One region of the Pseudomonas sp. 210_17 TE3656 genome, then DNA from elsewhere that is predicted to be linked to it. Evidence: riboswitches for the same ligand, from Rfam matches in the RefSeq annotation. Region 1 holds a riboswitch; each other region holds the start of a gene.
What was found. A riboswitch is a leader RNA that binds a small molecule or an ion and turns the genes downstream of it on or off. The one in region 1 is predicted to bind cobalamin.
Positions count from the first base shown of each region.

Region 2: linked by a shared signal. The riboswitch ahead of ACVI9W_RS22360 (TonB-dependent receptor) and the one ahead of cobO (cob(I)yrinic acid a,c-diamide adenosyltransferase) in region 1 are both predicted to bind cobalamin.
Region 3: linked by a shared signal. The riboswitch ahead of ACVI9W_RS00495 (CbtB domain-containing protein) and the one ahead of cobO (cob(I)yrinic acid a,c-diamide adenosyltransferase) in region 1 are both predicted to bind cobalamin.
Region 4: linked by a shared signal. The riboswitch ahead of cobW (cobalamin biosynthesis protein CobW) and the one ahead of cobO (cob(I)yrinic acid a,c-diamide adenosyltransferase) in region 1 are both predicted to bind cobalamin.

Region 1 covers NZ_JBTRBC010000001.1:3,976,431-3,984,143, forward strand. Annotated here, with positions in the region: gene ACVI9W_RS18660 (C40 family peptidase) at 1-40, shown strand, start outside; gene ACVI9W_RS18665 (O-methyltransferase) at 57-704, shown strand; gene ACVI9W_RS18670 (hypothetical protein) at 785-1,363, opposite strand; cobalamin riboswitch at 1,512-1,736, shown strand; gene cobO (cob(I)yrinic acid a,c-diamide adenosyltransferase) at 1,902-2,513, shown strand; gene ACVI9W_RS18680 (cobyrinate a,c-diamide synthase) at 2,510-3,805, shown strand; gene bluB (5,6-dimethylbenzimidazole synthase) at 3,802-4,449, shown strand; gene cbiB (adenosylcobinamide-phosphate synthase CbiB) at 4,449-5,357, shown strand; gene cobD (threonine-phosphate decarboxylase CobD) at 5,350-6,342, shown strand; gene ACVI9W_RS18700 (cobyric acid synthase) at 6,339-7,713, shown strand, end outside.
Region 2 covers NZ_JBTRBC010000001.1:4,799,950-4,807,662, forward strand. Annotated here, with positions in the region: gene nspC (carboxynorspermidine decarboxylase) at 1-68, shown strand, start outside; gene ACVI9W_RS22345 (saccharopine dehydrogenase family protein) at 96-1,331, shown strand; gene ACVI9W_RS22350 (MAPEG family protein) at 2,207-2,638, opposite strand; gene ACVI9W_RS22355 (MFS transporter) at 2,708-4,384, opposite strand; gene ACVI9W_RS22360 (TonB-dependent receptor) at 4,587-6,722, opposite strand; cobalamin riboswitch at 6,829-7,035, opposite strand; gene ACVI9W_RS22365 (GNAT family N-acetyltransferase) at 7,144-7,707, opposite strand.
Region 3 covers NZ_JBTRBC010000001.1:90,620-98,332, forward strand. Annotated here, with positions in the region: gene ACVI9W_RS00475 (ATP-grasp domain-containing protein) at 1-1,059, shown strand, start outside; gene ACVI9W_RS00480 (sugar phosphate isomerase/epimerase family protein) at 1,056-1,973, shown strand; gene ACVI9W_RS00485 (AzlC family ABC transporter permease) at 1,963-2,661, shown strand; gene ACVI9W_RS00490 (AzlD domain-containing protein) at 2,648-2,974, shown strand; cobalamin riboswitch at 3,009-3,230, shown strand; gene ACVI9W_RS00495 (CbtB domain-containing protein) at 3,352-3,537, shown strand; gene ACVI9W_RS00500 (CbtA family protein) at 3,548-4,240, shown strand; gene ACVI9W_RS00505 (cobalamin biosynthesis protein) at 4,242-4,643, shown strand; gene cobM (precorrin-4 C(11)-methyltransferase) at 4,671-5,417, shown strand; gene ACVI9W_RS00515 (DUF1272 domain-containing protein) at 5,432-5,677, shown strand; gene ACVI9W_RS00520 (CsgG/HfaB family protein) at 5,799-6,641, opposite strand; gene ACVI9W_RS00525 (curli assembly protein CsgF) at 6,669-7,088, opposite strand; gene csgE (curli production assembly/transport protein CsgE) at 7,085-7,480, opposite strand; gene ACVI9W_RS00535 (type II secretion system protein) at 7,477-7,713, opposite strand, start outside.
Region 4 covers NZ_JBTRBC010000001.1:81,366-89,078, forward strand. Annotated here, with positions in the region: gene ACVI9W_RS00450 (ATP-binding protein) at 1-372, opposite strand, end outside; gene cobN (cobaltochelatase subunit CobN) at 374-4,135, opposite strand; gene cobW (cobalamin biosynthesis protein CobW) at 4,139-5,206, opposite strand; cobalamin riboswitch at 5,302-5,514, opposite strand; gene ACVI9W_RS00465 (2OG-Fe dioxygenase family protein) at 5,858-6,610, shown strand; gene ACVI9W_RS00470 (PLP-dependent aminotransferase family protein) at 6,610-7,713, shown strand, end outside.

The DNA of each region.
Region 1 (7,713 bases):
GCGGGTGCTGGCGCCGACCCACCTGGCGCGCAACCCCTGACCTTGCGAGGTAGGCGATGACGGCACAAACGCTCTACCTCGACGATGCTCTCTACCAATACCTGCAAGCGGTTTCTCTTCGCGAGACACCGTTGCTTGCGCGCTTGCGCACGGAAACCCAGGCGTTGCCCGAGGCGCGCTGGCAGGTGGCGCCGGAACAAGGGCAGTTGCTGGCGCTGCTGGTGCGCCTGATCGGCGCGCAGCGGGTGATCGAGGTCGGTACCTTCACCGGATACAGCGCACTGTGCATGGCCCAGGCCATGGAGCAGGGGCAGTTGTTGTGCTGCGATCTTGAAGGTAGTTACAACGCGATTGCCTGGCGCTATTGGCGGGAGGCCGGCGTGGCGGAACGTATCGAGATGCGCCTGGCGCCCGCCTTGCAAACGCTGGCGACATTGCCGTCAGGACGTTACGACCTGATGTTCATCGATGCCGACAAGGCCAACTACCCGCAGTATCTGGAAGAGGCCCTGCGCTTGCTGCGTACAGGTGGGCTGGTGTTGTTCGACAACACCCTGTGGAGCGGGCGGGTGCTGCAGACGCAGCCCGACAGTGAAGATACCCGGGCAATACAGGCGTTGAACCTGAGGCTCAAGGACGATCCGCGGGTGGATCTGTCGATGTTGCCCATAGGGGATGGCTTGACGCTTTGTCGTAAGCGTTGAGTTTACCAAGCTGATCGCGGGGCAAGCCCGCTCCCACAGGTTTGCTCGGTATTGTGGGAGCGGGCTTGCCCCGCGATTGATCATGCCTGCTTGAGCAGCAGCGCAACCCCCGGATGGTACTGACCGGCCTCGTTGTGCAGCTTGCGGTAGGCATAGGGGAAGTACCAGGCAATGGCACAGGCGGTGTGCTTTTGCAGGTCGTCGACCAGGTCCTGGAGTTCTTCGGGGCTGGCATGCTGTCCGGCTTTCCAGGGGCTGGCGAACAGCGCGGCGACTTTTAGCTGGCTGGGTGCAGCCACCTGGCGGGCGGCAAGCACAGTCTCTTGCAGCGCGTTGTTCAGGTCCAGGCGGGCGATGCGTGGCCAGCGCTGGCTGGCTTGCAGGTAGGCGGCTTCTTCGCGATTGGCGATGTACAGGTCGCAGTAACCTTCACGCTCACCTTCGTCACGCTGCTTCTTGCTCTGGTGATGTTGCAAGGTGATCAGCTCTGCTTGCCAGGCTGCGGCCGAGAGCACGCCGAGGTTCGCTTGGGCGCCGTGCCAGTAAGGGGCCTCGCCGTCGCCCAGGGTCTGGTTGCAGCGGTCGATGCATTCGACCCAGCGTTCCAGGGCCGGACGCAGGAATTCCAGGCGCGGGTTATTGATGATCAGGCCTTGCATGCCGCTCTCTCCTTTATCGTTGTAATCGAGACAGCCAAATTGTGGCTATTTGATATCACTGATATCAGGGTGGCACAAGATGACAAAGGCGCCATTGATCCAGGCCAGTGCTGCGCCTTTCATTGACGCTCCGGGTGCAACCCTCTAACCTTCGCGACTTGTTTCAGGTGCTCTGTGGGCTGTGGTCTGGCAGGGTGAAACAGGGAAGCCGGTGGGTGCGCAATTGCGTGCGAGTCCGGCGCTGCCCCCGCAACGGTAGGTGAGTCAAGGCCGCGCATGGCCACTGGGTGATCGCACCCGGGAAGGCGCGCGACCCCGGGTGTTGATGACCCCGCTCACAAGCCCGGAGACCGGCCTGTAACAGCCAACGGCATCACGGAGGGTGATGCGCGGTTTCTTCGGCCTGTGCCGCAGCCCTGCGCGTTTTTCCGTCTGCCTTATCCATTGATCTGTTGCCATCTCTTTGCCGCGAACGCTGTGCAGCCCTGTGCTGGCAGGCGCGTTGCAGGTTGGCTGACAGTGGTTTGCGGAGACTTCGATGACTGAATCCACCGAGCGTGACGAACGCCACCTGGCCCGTATGCAGCGCAAGAAGGCGGTAATCGACGAGCGTATTGCCAACGCCCCTAACGAATGCGGCCTGCTGCTGGTGCTCAGCGGTAACGGCAAGGGCAAGAGCAGCTCGGCCTTCGGCATGCTCGCCCGGGCCATGGGCCATGGTATGCAATGCGGCGTGGTGCAGTTCATCAAGGGCCGCAACAGCACTGGCGAAGAGCTGTTCTTCCGACGTTTCCCCGAACAGGTGCGCTATCACGTGATGGGCGAAGGCTTCACCTGGGAAACTCAGGACCGCCAGCGTGACATCGCCGCAGCCGAAGCGGCCTGGGCCGTTTCGCGCCAGTTGCTGCAGGATCCGACGATCACCTTCGTGGTGCTCGACGAGCTGAATATTGCCCTCAAGCATGGCTACCTTGACCTCGAACAGGTCCTCAGCGACCTGCAGGCGCGTCCGCCGATGCAGCACGTGATCGTCACCGGTCGTGGTGCCAAGGATGAAATGATCGAACTGGCCGACACCGTCACCGAGATGGGCATGGTCAAGCACGCTTTCCAGGCCGGTATCCGTGCCCAGAAGGGCGTTGAACTATGAGTGACACGCGCCACTGCCCGGCGGTGCTGATTGCCGCCCCGGCTTCAGGCCAGGGCAAGACTACGGTTACCGCTGCCCTGGCGCGGCTGCACCGCAACCTCGGGCGTAAGGTGCGGGTGTTCAAGTGCGGCCCGGACTTCCTTGACCCGATGATTCTCGAGCGGGCCAGCGGTGCGCCGGTGTACCAGTTGGACCTGTGGATGGTCGGTGAGCAGGAAAGCCGCCGGCTGCTGTGGGAAGCGGCGGGCGATGCCGATCTGATCCTGATCGAAGGGGTCATGGGCCTGTTCGACGGTACGCCGTCGAGCGCCGACCTTGCCCGCCATTTCAATGTGCCGGTGCTGGCGGTGATCGACGGTACGGCGATGGCTCAGACTTTCGGCGCCCTGGCCCTGGGGTTGGCGCGCTATCAGCCCGACCTGCCGTTTGCCGGGGTGCTGGCCAACCGTGTCGGCACTTTGCGTCACGCCCAGTTGCTTGAAGGCAGCCTTACCGAAGGACTGCGCTGGTACGGCGGCCTGTCGCGGGAAACCGGGATTGAATTGCCGAGCCGCCATCTGGGCCTGGTCCAGGCCAGTGAGCTCAATGATCTGGATGTTCGCCTGGACGCCGCAGCCGCAGCCCTCGGCGCCAGTTGTGAGTCGTCCCTGCCGCCGGCGGTGGCGTTCGCGGCGCCGACTGTCGAGGTCATCGAGCCCTTGTTCGATGGCGTGACCATCGCCGTGGCGCGGGATGAGGCCTTTGCCTTCACTTATGGCGCCAACCTTGACCTGCTGCGGGCCATGGGCGCTGAGCTGAAGTTCTTTTCGCCACTGCATGACCGCACGCTACCGCAGGCAGACAGCCTCTACCTGCCGGGTGGCTATCCGGAACTGCATCACCAGGCATTGGCTGCCAACACCGCGATGCTCACCGCGATCCGCAGCCATCATCAGGCAGGCAAGCCTGTGCTGGCCGAATGTGGCGGCATGCTCTACCTGCTTGAGGCCTTGACCGATGTTGCGGGTGAGCGGGCCGAGTTGCTGGGTTTGCTGGAAGGCGAAGCGGTGATGCAGAAGCGCCTCGCAGCGCTGGCCCTGCAGGCGGTGGAGCTGCCGGAAGGCACCTTGCGCGGCCATACCTATCACCACTCGCTGACCACTACCTCGCTCGAGCCGATTGCCCGTGGCCACAGCCCCAATGGCGGCCGTGGCGCCGAAGCGGTCTATCGCTGTGGCCGGCTGACGGCGTCCTACGTGCATTTCTACTTTGCCTCCAACCCGCACGCGGCGGCGGCGCTGTTGGCACCATGAACGACCAGGCTTTCACAGACGCCGAGCGCGCTGCGGTTTACCGGGCCATCGGCGAGCGCCGTGACATGCGGCACTTCATCAAGGGCGAAGTAGCGCCAGAGCTGCTTGCGCGTCTGCTCGAAGCGGCGCATCAGGCGCCCAGCGTCGGCCTGATGCAGCCATGGCGCTTTATCCGCATCACCGACCGCGACCTGCGCCAGCGTATCCAGGGCCTGGTGGAAGCCGAGCGAGTGCGCACCGCTGAGGCACTGGGTGAGCGCTCCGATGAATTCATGAAGCTCAAGGTCGAAGGCATCAGCGATTGCGCCGAAGTGCTGGTGGCGGCGTTGATGGATGACCGCGACAAGCACATTTTCGGCCGTCGCACCTTGCCGGAGATGGACCTCGCCTCGTTGTCATGCGCGATCCAGAACCTCTGGCTGGCAGCGCGTGCCGAAGGCCTGGGCATGGGCTGGGTATCGCTGTTCGAGCCCCTGGCGCTGGCGCAGTTGCTGGGGATGCCGGCCGGTGCCAAGCCGCTGGCGATTCTTTGCCTGGGCCCGGTCCAGGCGTTCTATCCCGCGCCGATGCTGGTCCTCGAAGGCTGGGCCACGGCGCGGCCCTTGAGCGACATGCTGTATGAAAACCAGTGGGGAGAGTCTTGATGAGTGTGGCGTTGCTGACCGTTGCCGGGGTGGCGCTGGATGCGTTGTTGGGTGAGCCCCAGCGTCGTCATCCGCTGGTTGCCTTTGGTCGCCTGGCCGGGCGCCTGGAGCAGCGTTTCAACGCCGCTGGCCGTGGTTGGCGCAGCCATGGCGTGACCGCCTGGTTCCTGGCGGTGATTCCCCTGACCCTGTTGGCCACCTTGCTGTCCTGGCTGCCCTATATCGGCTGGTTGGTGGAAGTGCTGGCCTTGTATTGCGCCCTGGGCCTGCGCAGCCTGGGCGAGCACGTGACCCCGGTGGCCGACGCTTTGCGCCGCGGTGACCTGGATGAAGCACGCCGCCGTGTGGGTTTTCTGGTCAGCCGCGAAACCCGTGAACTGGACGAAACCGCCGTGGCGCGCGCAGCCACCGAGTCGGTGCTGGAAAACGGTAGCGATGCAGTGTTCGCTGCGCTGTTCTGGTTTGTCGTGGCGGGCGCACCGGGTGTGGTGCTCTATCGCCTGAGCAACACCCTGGATGCCATGTGGGGCTATCGCAACGAGCGTTTCGAGCGTTTCGGCTGGGCCGCTGCACGCATCGATGATGTGCTCAACTACATTCCTGCACGGCTGGTGGCGCTGACCTACGCGTTGCTCGGCAAAACCCGTCTGGCACTGAAGTGCTGGCGGCGTCAGGCGCCGCTGTGGGACAGCCCCAATGCCGGTCCGGTGATGGCCGCAGGCGCCGGTGCCCTGGCTGTGGAGCTGGGTGGCCCGGCGGTCTATCACGGTGAGCTGCACGAACGCGCACAACTGGGCGAAGGCCCGGTGGCTGATGCCGAGTCGATTGAGCGTGGCTGGCGCCTGGTTTGCCTGGGCGTGTGGTTGTGGTTGCTGCTGTTGTGTCTGGGAGCTGAATTCTATGCTTGAGCACGGTGGGCGCCTGCAGCGCGCAGTGCAGCACTACGGTATCGCCCGGGAGCACTGGCTGGACCTGTCCAGCGGTATTGCGCCCTGGCCTTACGCGATTCCGCAAATCCCGCTGCAGGCCTGGGCGCGCCTGCCGGAAACCGACGATGGCCTGGAACAGGCTGCGGCCGAGTACTACCGGGTCCAGCAGGTGCTGCCGGTGGCCGGCTCTCAGGCCGCGATCCAGGCCTTGCCGCACCTGCGCGCTCGCGGCACGGTTGGCGTGTTGTCGCCCTGTTATGCCGAACACGCCGAGGGCTGGCGTCGTGCCGGGCATCAGGTGCTTGAGTTGCAGAGTGAGCAGGTGGATGAACTGCTCGACAGCCTGGATGTGCTGGTGGTGGTCAACCCGAACAATCCCACCGGTTGCCTGCTGTCGGCTGAGCAGTTGCTCGCCTGGCATGCCCGCCTGGCCTTGCGTGGTGGCTGGTTGCTGGTCGATGAAGCTTTTATGGACAACACCCCGCAGCACAGCATTGGCGCCGAGGCACAACGTCCGGGGCTGATTGTGTTGCGCTCGTTCGGCAAGTTCTTCGGTCTGGCCGGTGTACGTCTGGGCTTTGTGCTGGCTGAACCGGTGTTGTTGCAACGCCTGGCCGAACTGCTGGGGCCCTGGACCGTCAGCGGGCCAACGCGGATTCTCGGCCAGGCCTGCCTGCTCGACAGCGTTGCGCATCAACGCCAGATCGCTCGCTGCGCGGCAGCCAGCCAGCGCCTGGCAAACTTGCTAAGCCGCGCAGGCTTTGCCCCGACAGGTGGCTGCGATCTCTTCCAGTACCTGGTTACCGATCAAGCCGTGCTGCTGCATGAGTTCATGGCCCGACGGGGCATTTTGCTGCGTCTGTTCAGCCAGCCTGCCAGCCTGCGCTTTGGTTTGCCGGCCACCGAGCAGGACTTTCAGCGCCTGCAACAGGCATTCAACGATTACTGCAAGGAACAGCCATGAGTACCCTGATGGTGCAGGGCACCACCTCCGATGCCGGCAAGAGCACACTGGTGACCGCGCTGTGCCGCTGGTTGTTGCGCCAGGGCGTGGCGGTGGTGCCGTTCAAGCCGCAGAACATGGCGCTCAACAGTGCCGTGACCGCCGACGGCGGCGAGATCGGCCGGGCTCAGGCAGTCCAGGCTCAGGCCGCTGGGCTGGCGCCGCACACCGACATGAACCCGGTGCTGCTCAAGCCCAATAGCGACACCGGCGCTCAAGTCATCGTCCATGGCCGTGCGGTCACCAGCATGAACGCGGTGGCGTACCACGACTACAAGGTCATCGCCATGCAGGCGGTGCTGGAGTCTCATCAGCGCTTGAGTGCCCAGTACCCGGTGGTAATGGTCGAAGGCGCCGGTTCGCCAGCGGAGATCAATCTGCGTGCCGGCGATATCGCCAACATGGGCTTTGCCGAAGCGGTGGACTGCCCGGTGATCCTGATTGCCGACATTAATCGCGGCGGGGTGTTCGCCCATCTGGTCGGCACCCTGGAGCTGCTGTCGCCCAGTGAGCAGGCGCGGGTCAAAGGTTTTGTCATCAACCGTTTCCGGGGGGACATCGCCTTATTGCAGCCGGGTCTGGACTGGCTTGAGGCGCGTACCGGCAAACCGGTACTGGGCGTGCTGCCGTATGTGATGGACCTGCACCTGGAAGCCGAGGACGGTATCGACCAGCGCCAGGGTGACAAGGCGGCGCGCGCACTCAAAGTGATCGTGCCGGTGCTGCCGCGGATCAGCAACCACACCGATTTCGACCCGCTGCGCCTGCACCCGCAAGTCGACCTGCAGTTCATCGGCCCAGGCGATCCGATTCCGCCTGCGGACCTGATCATCCTGCCGGGTTCCAAGAGCGTGCGCGGCGATCTGGCGCAATTGCGCGCCCGTGGCTGGGATCAGGCCATCACCCGGCATCTGCGTTATGGCGGCAAGGTGCTGGGCATCTGTGGCGGCCTGCAGATGCTCGGTCAGCGGGTGGAAGACCCGCTGGGTCTGGAAGGCGCGGCTGGCAGCAGCGATGGCCTGGGCTTGCTCGATTTCGTCACCGTGCTGGAAGCGCACAAGCAACTGCGTAACGTCGCGGGTACCTTGCAACTGGAGCAAGCGCCGATCAGCGGTTATGAGATCCATGCCGGGGTGACCCAGGGCGCGGCTCTGGAGCGGCCTGCGGTGCAACTGGCGGACGGTCGCAGCGATGGCGCCATCAGTGCTGACGGGCAGATTCTCGCGACCTACCTGCACGGTCTGTTCGAAAGCCCGCAGTCGTGCGCGGCATTGTTGCGCTGGGCTGGTCTGCATGAGGTCGAACAGATCGATTACCAGGCGCTGCGCGAAC
Region 2 (7,713 bases), 820 kb from region 1:
AACTCGACGGTACAGTCGAGGTGGTTCGTGAATTCGGGTTCGAAGACTACTTGTCCAGCCTGTCGTAAGCTGGCAGTAAAGGAGAGAAAGAGAAATTGAAGAAGAACGTTCTTATCATTGGTGCAGGAGGTGTCGCCAAGGTGGTGGCCCACAAGTGCGCGCAGCACAACGACGAACTCGGTCGTATTGCTATCGCGTCGCGCAACATCTCCAAATGCCAGGCCATCATCGACAGCGTCAAGGCCAAGGGCAGCCTCAAACAGCCTGCTGAAATCAAGGCATTTGCACTCAATGCCCTGGATGTCGAAGCGACCAAAGCGCTGATCCGCGAAACCGAATCGCAGATCGTCATCAACGTCGGCTCCGCCTTCCTCAACATGTCGGTGCTGCGTGCCTGCATCGATACCGGCGTGGCCTACCTGGACACCGCCATCCACGAAGAACCGGGCAAAATCTGCGAAACCCCGCCCTGGTATGGCAACTACGAGTGGAAACACCTCGAAGAGTGCCAGCAGAAGAACATTACCGCCATTCTCGGCGTAGGCTTCGACCCGGGTGTGGTCAACGCTTATGCGGCGCTGGCGCAACAACAGTATTTCGACCGCATTGATTCGATCGACATTCTCGACGTCAATGCCGGCTCACATGGCAAGTACTTCGCCACCAACTTCGACCCGGAAATCAACTTCCGCGAGTTCACCGGGCAGGTGTGGAGCTGGCAGAACAGCCAGTGGACCAGCAACACCATGTTCGAAGTCAAGCGTACCGACGACCTGCCAGTGGTAGGTTCGCAAAACCTGTACCTGACCGGCCACGATGAAGTGCACTCGCTGTCGAAGAACCTCGACGTACCGAACGTGCGCTTCTGGATGAGCTTTGGCGAGCACTACATCAACGTGTTCACCGTGCTGAAGAACCTTGGCCTGCTCTCCGAGCAGCCGGTCAAGACCGCTGAAGGCCTGGAAGTGGTGCCGCTGAAAGTGGTCAAGGCCGTACTGCCTGATCCGTCCTCGCTGGCGCCGGGCTACACCGGCAAGACCTGCATCGGTGACCTGGTCAAGGGCACCAAGGATGGCCAGCCACGTGAGATCTTCATCTACAACGTGGCCGACCATGAAGAGGCCTACGCCGAGACCGACAGCCAGGGTATTTCCTACACCGCAGGCGTTCCGCCAGTGGCGGCAGCCTTGCTGGTCGCCCGTGGTGAGTGGGATGTGCAGCGCATGGCCAACGTCGAGGAGCTGCCGGCTGAGCCGTTCCTCAAGGCGCTGGACGTGATGGGCTTGCCGACTCGCATCAAAGACGAGAACGGTGACCGTCCCTGGAGCTGATTGAGTTTTAGCTCACAGGTTGCACCCGAGCGGGATTGGCACAGTGCCAATCCCGTTTTTTTTGGGCTCTTCACGGAATTCCGGGGGGCTATGATCCTTGGGTTGGGTTTTGATTGCTGTGGTTGTGAGCTTATCCATTTTGTGTGGCGATGTTGCCGGCCCCTTCCGCCTTTACGGCGGGTCCCTTTTGTCTTGGCAAAAGGAACCAAAACCGCTGGCTCCTGCATCCGGCCCTACGCTGCGCTCCGGGTTCCTTCGCTACGGCACCTTCCGGGGCCACGCGGCCTACGACTTGCTTCGCCAAGTCTACGGCTCGCGCTCTTCGGCTACGCCGAAGGTGCTACGCACTGGCCCCTACAGGCACCTCCACTCAGCCTCCTGAAGTCGCAGTCCGCAGCGCTCGAACTTACGCGCACGAAGATCAAGAGCGAGAGCGAGTCGAGCTTGCTTTGCAAGCGGGTTTGCCCCGCGTGACTGGCTCCGCCAATATCTAATTTCGAAGATGCGTCAGTGCAGGCGCCGCCCGTAACTTAGCGACTTCAGGAGGCCGAGTGGAGGTGTCTGGAGGGGGCTGGTGCGCAGCACCCTTCGGCCAAAGCCGAAGTTCGCGAGCCGTAGACTTGGCGAAGCAAGTCGTAGGCCGCGATGCCCCTGGAAGGCACCGTAGCGAGGGGACCCGGAGCGCAGCGTAGGGCCGTATGTAGGAGCCAGCGGTTTTGCCTACTTTTTCCAAGAAAAAAGTAGGCCGCCGTAAGGGCGGAAGGGGCCGGCAGCATCGCCACACAAAATGGATAAGCTCACAACCACATCATCCCAACCCAACCCAAGGATCATAGCCCCCGGGATTCCGAGAAGAACCCTTGTTTGCGGGACGCTCAAAGGTGGCGCACGGCCCCCATAGTCACCATAGCGGCCAGCCCCAACAGACAGACGATCGCCACCGCGTAGGCAATCGTGCGCCACGGCTGCCAGCGTGCCAGGAAGCACAGGGTGTGCACCACCCGTGCGGCCGTGAACACGACCATCAGCCCGACGGTCAGCGCAGCGGGAGGATTGAACACCAGGCACAGCGCGCCGAGGACAAAGAACAACGGAATGTTCTCAAGGTCATTGGCCCAGGCCTGCGCCGCGCGGCTGACTTGTGGCAACTCCTCCGGGCTGGCCTGGCGTCCGACAAAACCGGCGTCTTCGGCATTCTTGAAGGTCATACGGCTGATGCGATAGAAACCCTGGTAGCAGGAAATCGCCAGCATCTTCACAAAGAGTACGACGACACACAAAGCAAAGACGCTCATAACATCGTGCATGTTCATTCCATTGACAGCGGGTGGGGCGCGATCATCGCCCAACCCGCAGGGCTGCGTACAGTGTCGGCTTCAGGTGTGATGTATTTCCCGGTCCTTGGTTTCCGGCAGGAAGCATATGCCGAGGACGGCGGTCATCACCGCGATCACGATCGGGTACCACAGCCCGTAGTAGATATCCCCGGTCGCCGCCACCATGGCGAATGCCACCGTGGGCAGGAAACCGCCGAACCAGCCGTTGCCGATGTGGTAGGGCAGCGACATCGAGGTGTAGCGGATGCGCGCCGGGAACAGCTCCACCAGCCAGGCGGCAATCGGGCCGTAGACCATGGTCACGTAGATCACCAGGATGGTCAGCAGGAGCAATACCATCGGGTAGTTGGTCTTGGCCGGGTCGGCTTTTTCGGGGTATCCCGCGTCCTTGAGCGCGCCAGTGAGGGTCGCGACGAAGGCATCGTTCTGAACCTTGAAATCGGCAGCCGGCATGCCGGTGCCCTCGAAGCTCTGCAGCACTTTGTCACCGATTCGGATCTGCGCAACGACGCCAGGCTCGGCCTTTACGTTCTCGTAGGGAATGGCCCGTTTGGCCAGCACGCTTTTGGCCAGATCGCAGGAGCTGGTGAATTTGGCTTTGCCCACCGGGTCGAACTGGAACGAGCACTGGTTGGGATCGGCGATCACCGTCACCGGGTTCTTCTCCTGGGCGAGGAATACATCGGGGTTCCCGTACTCGGTCAACGCTTTGAAGATCGGGAAGTAGGTCAGCGCCGCGATGATGCAGCCGGCCATGATGATGCCCTTGCGCCCGATGCGGTCTGACAGGCTGCCGAACAGGATGAAGAACGGCGTGCCGATCAGCAGCGAGCCGGCGATCAGCAGGTTGGCGGTTTGTGGGTCGATCTTGAGGGTCTGCAACAGGAAGAACAGCGCATAGAACTGGCCGGTGTACCAGACCACCGCCTGGCCGGCGGTGCCGCCCAGCAGGGCCATGATCACCACCTTGAGGTTGTCCCAGCGGGCGAAGGATTCGGTCAGTGGCGCTTTGGAGGCTTTGCCTTCGGCCTTCATCTTGACGAACACCGGCGATTCACTCAGTTGCAGACGGATGTACACCGAAATGATCAGCAGCAGAATCGACAGCAGGAACGGAATCCGCCAGCCCCAGGCCTCGAAGGCTTCGGTACCGAGAATCGTGCGGCAGGCGAGGATTACCAGCAACGACAGGAACAGGCCGAGGGTCGCGGTGGTCTGGATCCACGAGGTGAAGTAGCCACGTTTGCCTTTCGGCGCGTGTTCGGCCACGTAGGTTGCAGCGCCGCCGTACTCACCCCCAAGCGCCAGGCCTTGCAACAGGCGCAGGCTGATCAGGATGATCGGCGCGGCCACGCCGATGGTGCTGTAACTGGGTAGCAAGCCGACGATCGCGGTGGACACGCCCATGATCACAATGGTTATCAGGAAGGTGTACTTGCGCCCGATCATGTCGCCCAGACGCCCGAACACAATGGCGCCGAAGGGCCGTACGGCAAAGCCTGCAGCGAAGGCGAGGAGGGCGAAGATGAACGAGGTGGTTTCGTTGACACCGGCGAAGAAGTGCTTGGCGATGATCGCCGCGAGCGAGCCGTAGAGGTAGAAGTCGTACCACTCGAAAACGGTACCCAGGGACGATGCGAAGATAACCTTGCGCTCCTCCTTGGTGATCCCGCGGTTGGGTGTACTGCCACTGGAAGTGGTGTCGATGGCCGCCATGAGTGTTCTCCGTATTGTTCTTGTAGGCCGGAGTACCCACGCGCGCTACCGCACCCTGGCCCTGGGGGTGGCGGTCTCGCAATGCTGCAAGGCTTCTTGAAGCATAATCATGTTTTCCCGGTTATCCACTTGGCTTGCTGCGGTGGGAGCGGGCTTGCCCCGCGATGCAATGTGACTGAACAACCGCAATCGCGGGGCAATGTCAGAAGCTGTAATCCAGCGTCGCGAAGTACGAGCGCGGCTCACCCATCAACCACTGCTCGCCACTGTGGGCGGTGGCGGCGTAACGGCGGTCCAGCAGGTTGTTCAACTGCAGGCCCAGGCGTACATCCGGCAGTACCTGCCAGCCGAGATTGGCATCGACCACGGTAAAACCGGGAACCGTCTGGGTGTTGGCGATGTTGGCGTAGCGCTCATCGACATAGCGCAGGCCGATGCCGGCATCCACCCCATACCCCAGACCTTTGCTCACCCACAGGTTGGCAGTGCGCCGCGGCACATTGCTCGGGCGGTTGCCCGCACGCGACAGCGACTGGCCGCTCACGGTCTGGTCGAAATCGTCGTACCTGGCACGTACCACCGAGGCGTTGGCCGAGACCTGCCACTGGTTGGCCAGGGCCAGTTCCAGGGTCGCTTCCAGGCCGTCGGAAGTCTGCTGTCCGGCCTGCTGTTTCTGGTGGGTGATCGGGTCGTCGACCAGCAGCTTCTTCTTGACGATGTGATAGGCCGCCAGCGTCCACTCGCCACGGCCGTCCCAGAACAGTTGCTTGAGGCCGAACTCGGTCTGCCTGGCTTCGGTCAGGTCGAAGTTCTGCTGGCTGGGGCTGAGGGTGACCAGGTCGCTGACACCATCTTCGCTGGTGGAGTACTGGCCATACAGCGACAGTTCATCGGTTACCGCAAACACCAGCCCGGCACGCCAGTTGCCACCGTTGAGGCTGCGGTCGGTGCGGCTGTTGTCGACCAGGTTGTCACGGTCGATGTGGTTCTGGTCGCGGCGAACGCCGGTCACCAGCGACCAGCGTTCAGACAGCTGGGTGCGGTTTTCGGCGAACAGGGCAAAGGTGCGGGTGGTGCTCTGGGATTGCGGACGGGTCAGGCTGTTGCTGTGGAAGTAGCCTGGCGCCGGGTTCCACGGATCGATGAAGTCGCCGCCGATATCGTTGTACGGTGAGTTGCTGTTGATGCCGAAGCGGATACGGTTGAACTCGGCGCCGACCACGGTCTTGCTGGCCAGGCCGAACAGCGTGTGATCGAAGGTAAAGCTCTGGCGATCGCCGACCTGTTCCTGGTCGTGTTTGATCTCCAGGTAGCTGCCGCGCTGCAGTTGCCCCTGCGCGCTGTCCCAGGTGTAGTCTTCGGCGTTGCGCCAGTGCCGACGGCTCTTGATGTAGTACAGCTGGTTGCTGGCACTGATCGAATCGCTGAGGGTCCAGTCGGTGTTCAGGCGGGTCCACTCGTCGTGGTAGCGCTGCTCGTCATCGCGCACGTTGTAGTTCTTCTTGCGCAGGCTGTCGCGGTAGTGGCCGTCAATCAGCGGTGTGCCGAAGTAGTTCATCGGCTCGGCGTCGCCACGTTCGTGGGCCAGGGTGAAGCTCAGGTCGTCGCTGGCGTCAAAACGCAGGGCGGCGCTCATGGCCAGGTTTTTCGAGTCGCCGCGATCCACCCAGCCGTTGCTTTGCTGGCGGTTGAGGGTCACCCGGTAGCTCAGGCGCTCGCTCAGCGAACCGCCACTGTCCAGGCCCAGTTGCTGACGGTCATAGGCGCCGTAGCCCAGGCGCAGCTGGTTGTGAATCTCACCGGCGAAGGGCTTCTTCGGAATCACATTGATCACCGCGCCGGTGGCGCCTTCGCCATAGAGTACCGAAGCCGGGCCACGGATGATGTCGATGCGCTCGACCATCCACGGGTCGACCGGAAAGGTCTGGGTGCCGGCACCGGTGTACATTCGCGAGCCGTCGAACAGGGTCATCACCGAGCCGTGGCCTTCAAAGCCACGGGCCGAGAGGGCGGTGTTGCCGTTGCCCGGGGTGGCCACCGAGGTGATGCCCGGTGAGCGACTGACGGCGTCCTGAACCGTGCGATTGTTGCGCCCTTCGATTACCTCGGCACTGATGCTGCTGGTGCTCGCCGGGGTGTCCATGGCGCTGAGGTTCAGGCGCGAACCGGCTGGCAGTGGCGTGGCCAGGCTGATGGGGACGTTGTCGCTGCTGCTGGTGATGGCCGTCGAGGGCAGGGCCAGGGTGCCGGTTTCAGCGGCGTAGGTTGGCAAGGAGAATGCCAGGCAAGGCGCCAGGGCATTGGCCGCCAGGGTATGAAGCTTGGAGTAACGGGACATGTCGTTCCACAATCTGCTGGAAGAATGAATCCCGGAGGGAACAACGCATGGAGGAATTGCGCGCGCAGGCGCCCGCAAACCGGCCTGCGCCCGCCCACCGCGGGGTTGCCAAACGAAGCTTCAGGCCGGTCTCCGGGCTTGCGAGGGTCATGAAGGCCTTCACCTTCCCATGCCAGGGCACAGTGGTGTTTCGAAGGCTTCGCTCGCTTACCGTTGCGGGGGCAGCGCCGGACTGGTCACTTTGAGTGACGCACCGGCTTCCCGTTTCACCCTGCGCACGGCGGCGCAGGACACCTGAAACTGGCGCGCATCTGAACATTGAAAGTCTTTGCAGTCAATGAGTTGCAAAAGCTTCGCGGGGCAAGCCCGCTCCCACCGGGACTCTTGCAGCCTCGGTGGGAGCGGGCTTGCCCCGCGATAATCAACGTCCGCGCTTGCGCGACACTACTGCCTCGATGTTCTTGCGCCCGATCAGCATGGGTTGCGGTTGCTGGGGTTGCTCCAGCCACTTGTACATCACCAGGCAATCGACCAACCCCAGACGCGCATGCCGATACGCCCGCGGCAAGCGCCCGACCACCTCGAAACCCAGCTTTTGCCACAAGGCCACCGCCACCTCATTGCTCGACACTACCGAGTTGAACTGCATGGCCAGAAAACCCTGTTCGCGGGCCAGGCGTTGCGAGTGCTCGCACATCAACCGGGCGACACCGCGCCCACGCGCAGCGTCGCTGACCATGTAGCCGCAATTGCTTACATGATTGCCCGGGCCGGCGGCATTGGCCTTGAGGTAGTAGGAACCGAGCAGTTCGCCATCCTCTTCGGCCACCAGGGTGTGCAGCGGTGCCTCCAGCCACAGCTGACGCGCCTGTTCCTGGCTCATGGCCGGGTCAAAGGCATAGGTTTCGCGGGCAGCGACAATGGCCTGGAAGGTCGGCCAGAAGCGGTCGAAGTCGGCGGTGGTCATGGGGCGGATGTTGATCATGGCGGT
Region 3 (7,713 bases), 3.9 Mb from region 1:
TCAGACTACCAGCGTCAACACGCGTCCCTGGTACTGACCGACGACATCGCCAATCTAGCCGCTTACAGCGAAACGATCATGCGGCTTCATCGGCAACGGCCGTTCGATGCCGTGCTGTCATTTTCGGAACAGGGTCTGATGCCTGCCTCACAGCTGGGAGAGCGGCTGGGTATTGCGCACAACAGCCTGCACAGTGTCGAGGTCAGCCGCGACAAACTACTGTTCCGTCAACTGTTGCAAGGCAGTCGCTACGAGTTGCCCTGCGCCGCCATCGACAGTGCCGATGATGCCCGCGTCTTTCTAGCCCGCCACGGCCCGGCCATTGTCAAACCCGTCAACGGCTCGGGCAGTCAAGGCGTCTACGCAATCAGCAAGCCGGAGGATACCGACGACCTGCCTCTGCAGGGGCGCAACCTGATCGAAGCGTTCGCCAGCGGCGATGAATATAGCGTTGAGTCTCTGAGCCTGAACGGCCAGCACCGGATTCTCGGCATCACCCGCAAGCACACCAGTGGTACTCCGGGTTACGTCGAAACCGGACATGATTTCCCCGCCGAACTCGACGACGCCAGCCGTTCGCGGATCGAAGATGCGGTGCTGTGGTTGCTTGACCGCATGGATAACCACTGGGGCCCGGCGCACACCGAGATCAAGATCGACGGTCAACGCCTGCACTTCATCGAAACCCAGACCCGTTTCGGCGGCGACCAGATTTGGGAAATGGTCTGGAGAACCACGGGCGTGCATCTTGCTGCTACCACCATCGCGGCAATGACCGGCGTTCCATCGCCCGTGCCCGAACGCCAATACGTGCAAATGGCGATCCGCTACATCGAAGCGGATGACGCAACCGACCCGCAACACCTGCACGCGCACTTGCTGCGACACCCGTTTGCACTGCGCGCGTCGCTCCATCACGACAAGTTTGGGCAGCCCATCCACCGCTCTTGCGACCGTCACGGTTATGTATTGCTGGCCTGTGGCGCCGATGACAACCGAAAAGCCTTCAACGCTGCCATCTCCCACCCATTGCTCAACACCCAAGGACAGGCGCAATGACCACGAAAGAGACCCTGTATCACATCGATGGCCCGATCAGTGCGGATTTCCCGCAGATCTCCTTTTCCACAAATGTATACGACAACCCCGCGGACATTCTTGGCTCGATCACCGACTTGGCCAGGCACTTCAAGGCGGTCGAATTCGAAATCGGTGAAGACGCCGAAACGGTGTTCTGGTCCTTGAGCAACGATGAACGACAGACGCTGGCCCGGCAGATCCGTCAGTTTACCGAGCAAAATGAGATCACCCTGACGGTTCATGCCGGTTGGTGGGGGCGTCAGTACAACCTCTGCGCCAGTAATCTGGATGAGCGTGCACAAGCAGTGGACTGCTTGAGCGCGGCGATGGACTTTTCCCGTCAAGCCGGCGCGACCAGCGTCACATTTCATCCCGGCTACAAGGACCATCTGTGCAACGACGTGCTGATGACGAACCTGATCGAGGCCATCAAGCAGGTCACGGCGCTTTGTGACACAGGGGATATCGCGCTGTGTCTGGAAAACATGGGGGGCCAGCGTCCGAAGTTTCCGGTGTTCACCGTCGAAGAGCATGTGTACTTCCATCAGCAGACCGGCTGCTACGTGACCATCGATGTAACCCATTTATGTTCCTTGCTGCCTTATGGACAGAGCCTGTTTGAGGCCATCGCGACACTGGCGCCGGTCACCCGACACCTGCACATTGCCGACCTCAACGACACCCACCACCAGCACTTGCCGATTGGCGAAGGCAATTTGCCCTTGAGCGATGTATTGAACCGCTTCGCGCTCAACGGCTATCGCGGTGTGGCAGTGGTGGAAGAGTTCATTCCGCGCTTCTCAACCGCGTACTACCTGGAAAAAGCCTTGGCCTACCAAGCTGGCATGCAACATCTGCGCGCCAGCGCTCAGCAAAACATCCATGCCGGTTGAGCCTGCACGACTCGAACGTGCGCCACACAGCGAGATTGCGTCTGGCATCCGCGATGCGTTGCCGTTCGTGTTCTCGCTATTGCTGACGTTCACCCTGATCGGCATGCTCGGGCGGCGCCATGGCCTGGATCTACCGGCGATGGTGGTGTTCAGCGGCACGGTGATGGCCTCGCCGCTGCAGCTCACTTTGCTGGAGACACCCGCGCATCTGTTGAACGCGTTTGGCGTTTTGGTATCGGCGCTGAGCATCAATCTGCGGTTTCTGATCTTCACCCTGAGCCTGAAGTCCAGCCTCAAAGGTGCAAAAGCAGCGTTCATTCCGGCACTGGCGGTGATGGCCAATGCGGCCTTCACCCTCATGTCGATACGCAAGGAACAGCAGCCGATCAGCCGCCCCTACGCGAACACTGTGTGCTTCACGCTGTACGCCGCCGCGCTACTTGGCACCATGGCCGGTTATTGCTTCGCCAGTCTGGCCGACAGTGCGCTGATGGATGATGTCAGCGTAGTGATCGCGATCTTCATCAGCGCCTCGCTGGGCAAGATGACCCGCGAGCGCCACAGCTTCCACGCCCAATGGATCGCCGCGCTGGCCACTGCCGCGAGTCTGCTGTGGTTGGGGCAGATCAGTCTGATGCTGGTCCTCGCCGTTACCGTGGTGACGAGTTATGCCTATGACCGAACCTAGTACGTTCTGGCTGTATGTGCTGATCTGCGCGCTGGTATCGGCCATCTGCCGGCTGTTGCCGCTGGCGGTGAAAGTCGAGCGGCTGCCCAGCGGCGTTCGCGCTTTCATCGACCGCCTCGGCAAGTACACCTCGGTTGCGATGCTGATCAGTCTGCTGGCGGGATCACTTTATCCGCTGACCAGTCAGCAGACCCCGTCGACGCTGTGGATCTGGCCTGTGGCCCTGGCCTGGCTGCTGAGCCGCACGCGGCTCAAGTCCTACTACGCCTTTCTTGTCGCGCTGGGCGTGTACGTTCTGCTAGCAATGCGTTAGTCGTCGATTGACTCAAGTCCTGCGCCCATGCTCTCCTACACAGATTGTTACGGGTGCCCTTCACAGGGTGAAACGGGAAGCCGGTGAACCATGTGCTTTACTCTAAAGCCATGTCAGTCCGGTGCTGCCCCCGCAACGGTAAGCGAGTGAAGCGTCAGATCCACTGTGCCAGTGCGGCATGGGAAGGTGATGCTTGCAGGTCGGTTAATGCCAACCCCTCGCGAGCCCGGAGACCGGCCCGCAACTTACAGTGCGCGAATACGCTGCTGAACCTGACAAACCCGCGGTGGGCGGGCGCTGTTGCAACCCCTGGGCGAGTTCCGTGCAGGGGTTTCTTGCGCTTGCCTGTTGCCGAACAACACCAAGAGGAAAGCGCCATGCCTATCAGTACCGCCAGTCACTCCGCCGTTACCCCGTCAAGCCTCAGTCAGCGCCTGCTGGTTGCCGTCGGTGCCTCGCTGCTGGGCCTGTGCCTGGTCTACTTCGCCGGCTTCTCGCATATCGAAGCGGTGCACAACGCCGCCCACGATACCCGCCACAGCGCCGCCTTCCCTTGCCACTGAGTGCCCTGCGATGATCAAGCGTATTGCCAGTACCGCAGGGTTTGCCGGCCTGCTGGCCGCCTTGCTGTTGACCCTGCTGCAAAGCTTCTGGGTCGCGCCGCTGATTCTCCAGGCGGAAACCTATGAAAGCGCAGCGCCTGCGGTTGAAGCGCATGAACACGCCCCTGGTGTGGCTGCCGATCACCACCACGACAGCGAAGCCTGGGCGCCGGAAGACGGCTGGCAGCGTGTGCTGTCGACCACGGGCGGTAACCTGGTGGTCGCCGTCGGCTTTGCTCTGATCCTGGCTGCGCTGTATACCCTGCGCGCGCCAAACAGCGTGGTCAGTGGCGCACTGTGGGGCCTGGGTGGCTTTGCCGTGTTCTGCCTGGCGCCTACTCTGGGCCTGCCACCAGAACTGCCTGGCACTGCCGCAGCCGATCTGGCCCAGCGCCAGGCCTGGTGGGTAGGTACCGCAGCAGCCACCGCCGTCGGGCTTGGCTTGATCGTGTTCGCCCACAACTGGCTGCTTAAAGCGCTGGGCGTGGTACTGCTGGTGGTGCCTCATGTGATTGGCGCACCGCAGCCTGAAGTGCACGAAATGCTTGCCCCAGAGGCTCTGGAAGCCGAATTCAAGATCGCTTCCCTGCTGACCAACGCCGCGTTCTGGCTGGCCCTGGGCCTGATCAGTGCCTGGCTGTTCCGTCGCCCGAACCAGGCCTGACATGCACCTGTTCGTCGGCCTGGGTTGCCGACGGGGTTGCCCCGCCGACACCCTGATCCACCTACTGGAACAGACCCTCAAGGCCCACGACCTGCCGCTGAGCGCAGTCGCGGGCCTTGCCAGTATCGACCTCAAGCACGACGAACCCGGGCTGCAACTACTGGCCCGGCGGCTGAAGGTGCCTCTGCTATTCTTCAGCACCACACAACTGGCCGCCTACGAGCCGCGCCTGAGCCATCGCTCGGCCGTCGCCTACCAGCACAGCGGTTGCTATGGCGTCGCCGAAAGCGCGGCGCTGGCGCTGGCCGAGCACCTCGCAGGCCCGGCAAAGTTGCGCGTTACCCGTACCCTGCTGGCCGACGCCAGCCTGGCATTGGCTACAACCACAGGCTTTGGCGAATAATCCGCGCTTTCTCTTCAAGGACTCCGCATGACCGTCTATTTCATCGGTGCCGGCCCCGGCGATCCCGAGCTGATCACCGTCAAGGGCCAGCGTCTGATCCATCGCTGCCCGGTAATCATCTATGCCGGCTCCCTGGTACCGGCGGCGGTGCTCGAAGGGCATCGTGCCGAGACAGTCATCAACAGTGCCGAGCTGCATCTGGCCGAGATCATCGAGGCGATCAGGCAGGCGCACGACCGGGGCCAGGATGTGGCCCGGGTCCACAGCGGCGATCCCAGCCTGTACGGCGCCATCGGTGAACAGATCCGCTACCTGCGCGAACTGGGCATTCCCTACGAGATCATCCCGGGCGTTACCGCCGTGGCCGCCAGCGCCGCCCTGCTCGGCTGCGAACTGACGCTGCCGGACATCGCCCAGACCGTGATTCTCACCCGCTACGGCGACAAATCGCCGATGCCCGCAGGTGAACAACTGGTCGACCTGGCCCGCCATCGCAGCACCCTGGCGATTCACCTGGGGGTCAAGCATCTGGAGAAGATCGTCGAGGAACTGCGCCCGCATTACGGCGGGGATTGCCCGATTGCGGTGGTCCATCGCGCTACCTGGCCGGACCAGGACTGGGTGCTCGATACCCTTGATGGTATTGTCCAGCAGGTACAGGCCAAGGGTTTTCGCCGTACCGCACTGATCCTGGTCGGCCGGGTACTGGCCAGTGACAGCTTTTCCGAGTCGGCGCTGTACCGCGCCAGCCATGCCCATCTCTATCGCCCCTGACAGAGGACCTGACCATGCTCGAATTGCGCCCCAACTGTGAATGCTGCGGCGGTGACCTGCCCGGCGACAGCCAGGATGCACTGATCTGCTCGTTCGAATGCACGTTTTGCAAGGACTGCAATGAGCGTCAGCTCAAGGGCCAGTGCCCCAACTGTGGTGGTGAGCTGGTGAAGCGACCGCCACGGGCGGCAGCGAAGCTGGCGAAGTATCCGGCGTCGAGCAAACGGATCGTCAAGGAACAAGGCTGCCCAACGCACTAGGCTGGCTGTATTTGGCAAGGCTTGCGCCTTGCATCGCTGGCAATGCCAGCTCCCACAGGATCGGTGTGCACCAGGACGTTGTGGGAGCCGGCCTTGCCGGCGATGGGGTGCAACGCAGGTCTCATGGGGTTTGATACTGGCTCAGGTACTTGTCCAGGGTCGCCTTGTCACCGCTATCGTCGCCCGCCACTTGCCACAAGCGCCGCTCGATACCTTGGGCCAGCAGATGTCCCACCGCCGATTCGATGGCCGACAGCACACACAGCTGCGCCGGTTCGTTGGTGGTGTAGCCGACCTCGGCTTCGAGCAGTTTCTTGAACTCGATGAACTTGAACACCCCGGCACTGCGGCCGACCGAGTAGATGGTCTTGCTGGTCATGACGTTGGCCAGCACCTGACCGCTGCGCACATCCACGGCCCGCAGGTTGACCGACACCTGATCGACCCGGTACTCGCGGGAGATATCGATACCCAGGTAGCGCGCGCCCTCGCCGCCACTGCGCACGTTGGTGTCGTAGGCGATGATGCCGCCTTCAAGCATCAGGTTGGCCGCCTGCAGCGGTGGCAGTTCGCCCTGGATGTTCACCGGCGTGTCCGGCTTTTTCTGCGACGCACGGATGATCTTGCGCTCAGTCAGCAGGTTCTGCAGCCCTTCGCGCTCCAGCACCACAAACCAGCCACTGGCCTGCAGGGCGTCCATCAGCATGCTCGCCGCACCCTGGGTGACGCTGGTCGAGAACGAGCTGGCCGGAGTTGGCTTGTATTGCCCGGTCTGGTCGCGGAAACCATACACCACCGCCATCAGCCGGCCTTTGGGCCGCGGCATGTTGAGCAGGTCGTAGTAGGTCGAAGCCCGCGGGGTCAGCGTCGGGCTTTCGCCGTCCTGCTCGGCCGGCATCGGTTTGCGCAGGTTGCAGCCTTGCAGGACGGCGAAGATCAGCAGTGCGGTCAGAATTCGTTTCATGATTGTCACTCCCCATTACCCGCCCCTTCAAGGGTTCAGGCCGTTCACCAGAACTTCTGAAATTTCGCCTGTTGCACGGTCGGTGATCTCGATGGTCAAAGCCCCGGAATCATCGAGCACGTTGATAATGAAGGCGTCTGTCTGCAGGCTGCCGGTGGTGCCGTTATTGATGTTGTTGAGCAATTGCGACAGCAGCCGCGACTCGAGCTGGCTGGTGAAGCGCTCCAGGGCCGAAGTGCCCGCAAGCGCCGAGGCACGGTCCTTGATCGCCGGGTCCTCGTGGTCGTTCTGTGCCTGGGCGTTGTTGAGCAACCAGGTGCCGTTCAACGGGTTGCCGCCAAACGCGGGGTTGATGGGGGTGTACACAAGTTCAGTGGCACCGGCCTGGCTGCCCAGGGCAGTCAGCAGGACCAGGGAGGCCAGGCGGCGGGTATTGTTGTTATTCATAGCTCGTCCCTCTCAAGATCGGTGGTGTCCTGCAGCAGCATCTGCAGCTTGCGCTGGATGATCTGCTCCTTGACCAGGTCAGCCGCCTCATACGCGGCGTCCTTCAGCTCGGTGGTGTTGGGTGGCAGAAACCGCCGGTAGACCACGCGTTGTTCATACTCGACCGTCACCAGGCTGCCCCAGCGTGCGTCCGGCCGCTCGCGTACCACCAGGTTGAAATCCAGGCGGCTGGTGGCACGCAGCCGCTCGGCAAAGCTGTAATAGAAGTCGTGGCCGATGTGCGAGATGGTGTTATCGACGATAAAGCCCATCATCTCGTCTTCGGCGCCGCCCCGGGCAGTGCCGGCCAGCAGCACCAGAGCCAGGGCGCAGGCGGTCAGTTGGCGGTTCATTGCCCTGCTCCCTGGGGCAGGCCCTTGCGACCACCGACGGCGGATTCGGAGAAGGCTTTCTCGGCCACGAACTGCCAGTCGGAATAGTGTTCCAGGCCTTCAAAGTCCGACCACTGAGCGGCAAAGCCGGTCTGTTTCAGCGGCGTCAGATCGGACCGGCTATAGACTCCGGTGATACGCCCGTCGATGGAGCGCAGCAATCCCCAGTCGTCGCTTCCAGTGATCGGGTCGGA
Region 4 (7,713 bases), 3.9 Mb from region 1:
GCTGGCCGCGACATCCAGCAGCAGGTCGACCAGGTGATCGGCCAACAGGTTGACCTCATCGACATACAGCACACCACCGTCGGCCTTGGCCAGTACGCCCGGAGAGAACTGTGCCTTGCCCTGGGCCAGCGCGGCGTCCAGATCAAGCGTACCGATCAGGCGCTCTTCACTGGCACCCAATGGCAAGGTCACGAACGGCCCTTCACCGAGCAGATCGGCCAGACCCCGGGCCAGCGTACTCTTGGCCATACCGCGTGGGCCTTCGATCAATACGCCACCGATTTTCGGATCGATGGCGGTCAGGCACAGCGCGAGCTTCAACGCTTCGGCGCCGACCACCGCAGACAGCGGAAAATGTGCAGGTTCAGTCATCTCAAGTCTCTTCTTCACCGTCCAGCAATTGCTCTTCGAGGGCCTCTCGGTAGTCCCCCGGTTGCTCCCACAGGCCGCGCTGCTGGGCTTCGAGCAGGCGCTCGGTGATGTCGCGCAGGGCCTGGGGGTTGTGCTGACGGATAAAGTCGCGGGTCGCCGCGTCAAGCACATAGGCCTCGGCCAGCGACTGGTAATGGTGATCGTCAATCAGCTGCGTGGTGGCATCGAAGGCGAACAGGTTATCGACGGTGGCCGCCAGTTCGAAGGCACCTTTGTAGCCGTGACGCTTGACCCCGTCTATCCATTTCGGATTGAGCGCACGGGCGCGGATTACCCGGTTGAGCTCTTCTTTCAAGGTGCGAATACGCGGGCGGTCCGGCTGACTGTGGTCACCGTGGTAACTCGCCGCCGGCTTGCCGCCCAGGCTTTCCACGGCCGCCAGCATGCCACCTTGAAACTGGTAATAGTCGTTGGAATCGAGCAAGTCGTGCTCGTGATTATCCTGGTTCTGAATCACCGCCTGCACCTGGCTCAAGCGCCGGGCAAAGTCGGCGCGCGCCGGTGTGCCTTCATCTGCTGCGCCGTAGGCATAACCGCCGTGGTTGAGGTAAACCTCGGCGAGGTCCTTGCGCTCGTTCCACAAGTGCCCGTCGATTGCGTTCTGCACGCCGGCGCCGTAGGCCCCGGGCTTGGCGCCGAAAATCCGCCAGCCGGCCTGCCGCGCCGCCTGCTCCTGGCTCATGCCCTGACGCTCGAACTCGGCACGTTCGCTGCGCACCCTGGCGGCGAGCGGGTTGAGGTCATCAGGTTCGTCCTGCGCGGCCACCGCCTGCACCGCCGCATCGAACAGCTTGATGAGGTTGCCGAAGGCATCGCGGAAGAACCCCGACACCCGCAAGGTCACATCCACCCGTGGCCGATCCAGCAGGCTCAAGGGCAGGATTTCGAAGTCGTCGACCCGCTGGCTGCCGCTGGCCCATACCGGGCGTACCCCAAGCAGGGCCATGGCCTGGGCGATGTCGTCGCCGCCAGTACGCATGGTCGCCGTGCCCCACACCGACAGGCCGAGCTGGCGCAAGTGATCGCCGTGGTCCTGCAGGTGGCGCTCAAGGATCAGGTTGGCCGAGGCAAAACCGATACGCCACGCTGTGGTGGTCGGCAGGTTACGCACATCGACGGTATAGAAGTTGCGCCCGGTCGGCAGCACATCAAGACGCCCACGACTGGGGGCGCCACTAGGGCCGGCCGGAACGAAACGGCCTTGCAAGGCCGCCAGCAGCCCTTGCAGTTCAGCCGGGCCACAGGCATCCAGTTGCGGCGCGACGGTTTGTTGCAGCGCCTCGAGTACGGCACTCACGTCTGACCACTGCGGCGCCTGCGGCACCTGAGCGGTACCGGCCAGCGTGTGTGCAATGTAATGACCGGCGAGCAGTTCCAGGCGTTCACGGGTATCTCCCGTGGTACGCCACAGCGCCTCATCCTGCCCCTGCAACAATGCCGGGCGCGGGCCGCTCCAGGGCTCGCCGAGGTCGCAGTCGAGTGGATCGAACCCCAATGCCAGCGCTCTGGCCAAGGCCCGCAGCAAACTGGCATTGGCACCGCGGCCATCGCCACGCTCGACCCGCAACAGCGCCAACAAGGTATCGATGCGCAAGCGCCCGCTCGGCGACTCGCCAAACACATGCAGGCCATCGCGGATCTGCGATTCCTTGAGGTCGCACAAGTAGGTGTCCAGACGCGGCAGCCAGACGGCAGCATCGTCCAGTGCGCCTTCCAGTTGCAGCTCGCGGTCAATATGGTTGTCGCGCACCAGCTCGAGAATATCCCGCTGCAGCTCACGGGCTCGACGTGGATCGAGCAGTTGCGCTTCGTAATATTCGTCAGCCAGTGCTTCAAGGTGACGCAACGGCCCGTAGGTTTCAGCGCGGGTCAGCGGCGGCATCAGGTGATCGATAATCACCGCCTGGGTCCGGCGCTTGGCCTGGGCGCCCTCACCCGGGTCATTGACGATGAACGGATAGATGTTGGGCAACGGCCCGAGCAACGCGTCCGGCCAGCAACTGGCGGACAGGCCGACGCCCTTGCCCGGCAGCCACTCAAGGTTGCCGTGCTTGCCGACATGGATCAAGGCGTCGGCGGCAAAGCCGTGGCGCAGCCAGAAATAGAACGCCAGGTAGCCGTGCGGCGGTACCAGATCGGGATCGTGATACACCGCACTCTGATCCAGTTGATAGCCTCGGGCCGGCTGGATGCCGACGAAGGTCAGGCCGAAGCGCAGACCGGCAACCATCATCCGCCCGCTGCGGAACATCGGGTCCTGCTCCGGTTCGCCCCAGCGCTCGCGCACGGCGTCCTGATTGGCCTGGGGCAAGGCGGCAAAGGCGGCACGATAATCTTCCAACGCCATGCTTTGCAGGCAGGGGCGCTGGTCCAGGCTGTCCAGATCGTTGCTGACGCCGCCGAGCAGCGCCTGGATCAGCGCCGTGCCGCTGTCGGGCAAGGCGCTCAGCGGATAGCCTTGCGCTTGCAGGGCGCGAAGGATGTTCAAGGCTGCCGCTGGCGTGTCCAGGCCGACGCCGTTGCCGATGCGCCCGTCACGGGTCGGGTAGTTGGCCAGGATCAGGGCGACGCGCTTGTCCTGGTTGGGCAACTGCGCCAGCGCGCACCAGCGCCGCGCCAGTTCAGCGACAAAGTCCATGCGCTCGGCATGCGGGCGATAACAGACCACATCCGACTGGCTGCGCTCGCTGCGCCAGGCCAGGTCCTTGAAGCTGATCGGCCGGGTAATGATGCGTCCGTCCAGCTCCGGCAAGACGATGTGCATGGCCAGGTCGCGGGCGCCCAGACCTTGCTCGCTGGCCTGCCAGCCCGGCTCGTTGTCCTGGGCGCAGATCGCTTGCAGCACCGGGATATCCCGGCGAAACGGGCGCAAGTGCGGTTGTTCGGGGCTGGACTGGGCAAAGCCGGTGGTATTGATGATCAATGCGGCGTCGACCTGATCGAGCCAGTCTTCGACCTGACTCAGGCAACCGGCCTCTTTAAGGCTGGCCACTGCAATCGGCAAAGGATTGAGCCCGGCCAGTTGCAAGCGCTCGCAGAAGGTATCGATAAAGGCAGTGTTGGCCGCCTGCAGGTGCGAGCGGTAGAACAGGATCGGCACCACCGGCTGTTCAACCTGCCACTCGGAAAACCAGTCAGCCAACCCGGCACTGGCTTTGCGCGGGTGATACACCGCCGTGCGTGGCAGCTGTTGCGGCTCGCTCCAGGGGTAATCGCGCTGCAGCCACTGGCTGGCCAGGTAGTTGAACAGGTTCAGGGCATTGGCCTTGCCACCCTGGCGCAAGAAGTGCCAGAGCCGCTCGGCCTGCTCTGCCGACACGGTACTCAGGCTGGTAAGTTCCGGATCGGGGCGATCATCACCCGGCACCAGGATCAACTGCACGCCACGGGCCGCCAGTTCCAGCAGTTGCTCAACACCGTAGCGCCAATAGCCGACGCCACCGTGCAGCGACACCAGAATCACCTTGGCATGGCGCAATACCTCGTCGACATACAGGTCGACCGAGGCATGGTTCTGCACCTGCATCGGGTTGGCCAGACGCAGGCTGGGGAAATCCTCGGGCAGCTGCTGGGCGGTTTCGGCCAGCAGCGCCAGGTGTGAGTCACCGCTGCAGAGAATGACCAGCTCGGCCGGAGTCTGGCCGAGATCGGCAATACTGTCGTCCGGTACAAAACCACCGGGCTGGGTCCGCAGCAGGTGCATGGATCAGGCGCTCAAGGCGGCGCGCAGGCCCGCTTCCAGTTGGGCCGCATCCAGTTCCTGGCCGATCAGCACCAGGCGCGTGGTGCGCGGCTCTTCACTGCGCCAGGCGCGGTCGAAGTGTTTGTCGAAGCGGGTGCCCACGCCCTGAATCAGCAAACGCATCGGCTTACCGGGGATCGCCGCAAAGCCTTTGACCCGCAGGATGCCGTGCTGCACCACCAGTTGGGTCAGGGCGTCGAGCAGCAGGCTTTCGTCGGCTTCCGGCAGCTCGATGGAGATCGAGTCGAAGGCATCGTGGTCATGATCGTCGTGGTCATCGCCGTCATGGTGCGAGTCGTGGTGAGTACGCCGGCCATCGATATGCGCTTCCGATTCAGCGCCCAGGCCCAGCAGCACTTCCAGTGGCAGACGGCCGCTGCTGGCTTCGATCACCTTGACCGCTGGCGGCAGCTCTTCCTGCACTTCGGCGCGAACCTTGGCCAGGTCATCGGCGGCAATCAGGTCAGCCTTGTTCAGCACCACCAGGTCGGCACTGGCCAACTGGTCGGCGAACAGTTCGTGCAGCGGCGACTCGTGATCCAGGTTCGGGTCGAGTTTGCGCTGGGCATCGACCTGGTCCGGGTAGGCGGCAAAGGTGCCTGCGGCCACGGCCGGGCTGTCGACCACGGTGATCACCGCGTCAACCGTGCAGGCGTTGCGGATCTCTGGCCACTGGAAGGCTTGCACCAGAGGTTTGGGCAGGGCCAGGCCGCTGGTTTCGATGAGAATGTGATCGAGATCGCCGCGACGGGCAACCAGCTCACGCATCACCGGGAAGAACTCTTCCTGCACGGTGCAGCACAGGCAGCCGTTGGCCAGTTCATAGACGCGGCCGCTGGCCTCTTCTTCAGTGCAACCGATGCTGCATTGCTTGAGGATCTCGCCGTCGATGCCCAGCTCGCCGAACTCGTTGACGATCACCGCGATGCGCCGCCCCTGAGCGTTGTCGAGCATATGCCGCAGCAGCGTGGTTTTACCCGAGCCGAGGAAGCCGGTAACGATGGTGACGGGGAGTTTGGCCAGTGTTTTCATGTCGATGCCCTTGGCAGGATGGCGGGCATGCGGGACGAGAGCCGCAGGTATCACTACCTGGGCGCGTTCGCCACCGGATCACCCCGCCCGGTTTATGTCGGAAACTGTTCGAGGCAGGTCTCCTGGCTGACGGTGTTCAGGCCTTAGGCCTGGCATTCGCTGCGCCTTCCCGCTAGCGCCTTCGACAGCGCTGGCAGTGGCGTGGCAGTAAACATCACCGTTCACAGTTGCGGGGGCAGCCGCGGCTTGAACCGCGTTCCCTTCTTAGCTTCGGCACGCGCCGAAGAACCTCGAAAGCGCAAGGCTACGCATGCTTGGGAGGCGGGTCAATGTTTGTCGCATTATCGTTTTAACGACATTGTTTATTCATGCGTTTTCCGCAGGCACCCATTATTACAAATTTTATTTGTAAGTTACCTCCTACAATCTAACACCCCATAACAACACTTATTCGACAGTCGCAGAATGGCGACCTCAAACCGCAAACTTACATCCCCTTACAAAAACCGAATTGATAAATAAAAACAACAAAGAAACCATGAACCAGCAACAGGAATCATCAACCACACAAGAAAGGAACTCTTGCATGATCGGTTACCATCAAATTCTGCTGCGAGCTTTTTCCTCAAGCGCCAAAAGCGTGTTCACAGCATGAGTTCCAGCACTGCAATACGGTATTCGGACGAAAGCACATTGTATGAACTTTCCGAATCACTAAATAGCCACCACTACGCCAGCAGCGCTCATTATCCAGCGTCTCTGGTTGCTCAACTGGGTAACGAAGCGTGTCACGCATTCAATGCAACCTGGAACAACCTGCAGCCGGACAGCTATCTGAGCGTCGGCAACGGCGCTCGCGAGCGTTGCATCTGCAAGTTCAAGTACCGCCAGCGGGACAGGCGCTGGAAGACGCTCGAAAACTGCCACTTCTTTCAGACCCAGGCCCATAACCCGCTGCTGGGTGGCATTCAGCGCACCTATGCGCGCAGCGAAACGTCCTTTATCGGCTCGCCCGTGCTGCAAACGCTACTGGCAGCCGACCTGGCGCTCCTGGATCTGACCGTCGGCCATCGCGACTGGCTGGTCACCTGCCACCAGTTCCGGATCCTGTGCGATGAGCACAATGCGGGCCAGGCCACACCCGAAGGCCGACACCGCGACGGGCATGACTTTGTATTTCAACACCTGATTCAACGCCAGTTAGTCATTGGCGGAGAAAGTCGGGTGTTTCACGAAAATGGCGAAACCGTATTCAGTGCAACCCTGACAGATTACATGGAAACCATCGTTTTGAATGACCGGACACTTCTGCACGAAGTTTCTCCGTTGCAAAAGCCTCATACCAGTTCAAATCCAGGCACTCGTGACATGTTGATTATTGACTTCGACTTGACGGAGCACTAATGAATCATCCCACTCACGCACTTCCTGCCGCCACTCTCAATATACAAAACTACATTATCGAGCAGTTTGAGCAGGCACGCGCACGACGGACTTCCACATTATCCCTGACCGCCAATGAGAATGTATTGTCCGAGACCGCTCGCACACTTGGACAAAACCGCCATTACGACCGTTATTTATTTAATGCCCAAACAACTGCTGGCCACCGTTATGCTGCCGACTTCAACGGCATGCAGGTCGAACACTTTCCGGAAGTCGAAAAGCTCAAGGCACTGGCGACCCAGGCTGTGCGGTCCATGTTCAACGCAGAATTCGTTGAGTACCGTGTGCTTTCCGGCGTCCATTGCACGTTGAGCGTGCTGGCGGCATTAACGGAACCAGGGAAAACCGTTCTGTCCCTGTCACCTGGGAGCGGCGGACATTTCGCTACCGGGCCATTGGTGCAAAAGATCGGCAGGCACAGCCTGTTCTTCAGACTGAGCATCGACGGGCAAATAGATCTGGCCGATTTCGACAAACAGCTCCAGACCCTCGGGCATCAACCGTCTGCCGTGCTCCTCGACCACGGTCTGACCACACATGCGATCCCCGTCAAACCTTTGCGAAATCTGCTCAACCGCCACGGCTACCACCAGACGCTGATCATTTACGACGCTTCCCACACCCTGGGCCTTATCGCCGGTCAGGCATTTGCTAACCCGCTCGATGAGGGCGCCGACATCCTTCAGGGCAACACCCACAAGTCACTACCCGGCCCGCACCGGGCATTGATTGTCTGCCGGCGTGCCGACCTCGCCAGGCAGATCGAACAGAACGTCAGCGCTGCACTCGTGTCCTCGCCCAACCTGCCGGGACTGCTTCAACTGTTCGTTACCCTTGTGGAAATGGAACGCTATGGCCAGGCTTACGCCCAACGCATGTGCGCCAACGCCCGCCAGTTGCGCAACGCACTGGCCGACCTTCCCGGGTGGACAGTTCCCCCGACAGACACCCATCTACTGCTGCTCGAAAGCGCCCTCAGCTCGCATGCAGCCCAACAGCTCAACGAGCTTGGTATCCGGGTCAACAACAAGCGCATCAATGGCCGTGACTGCCTGCGATTC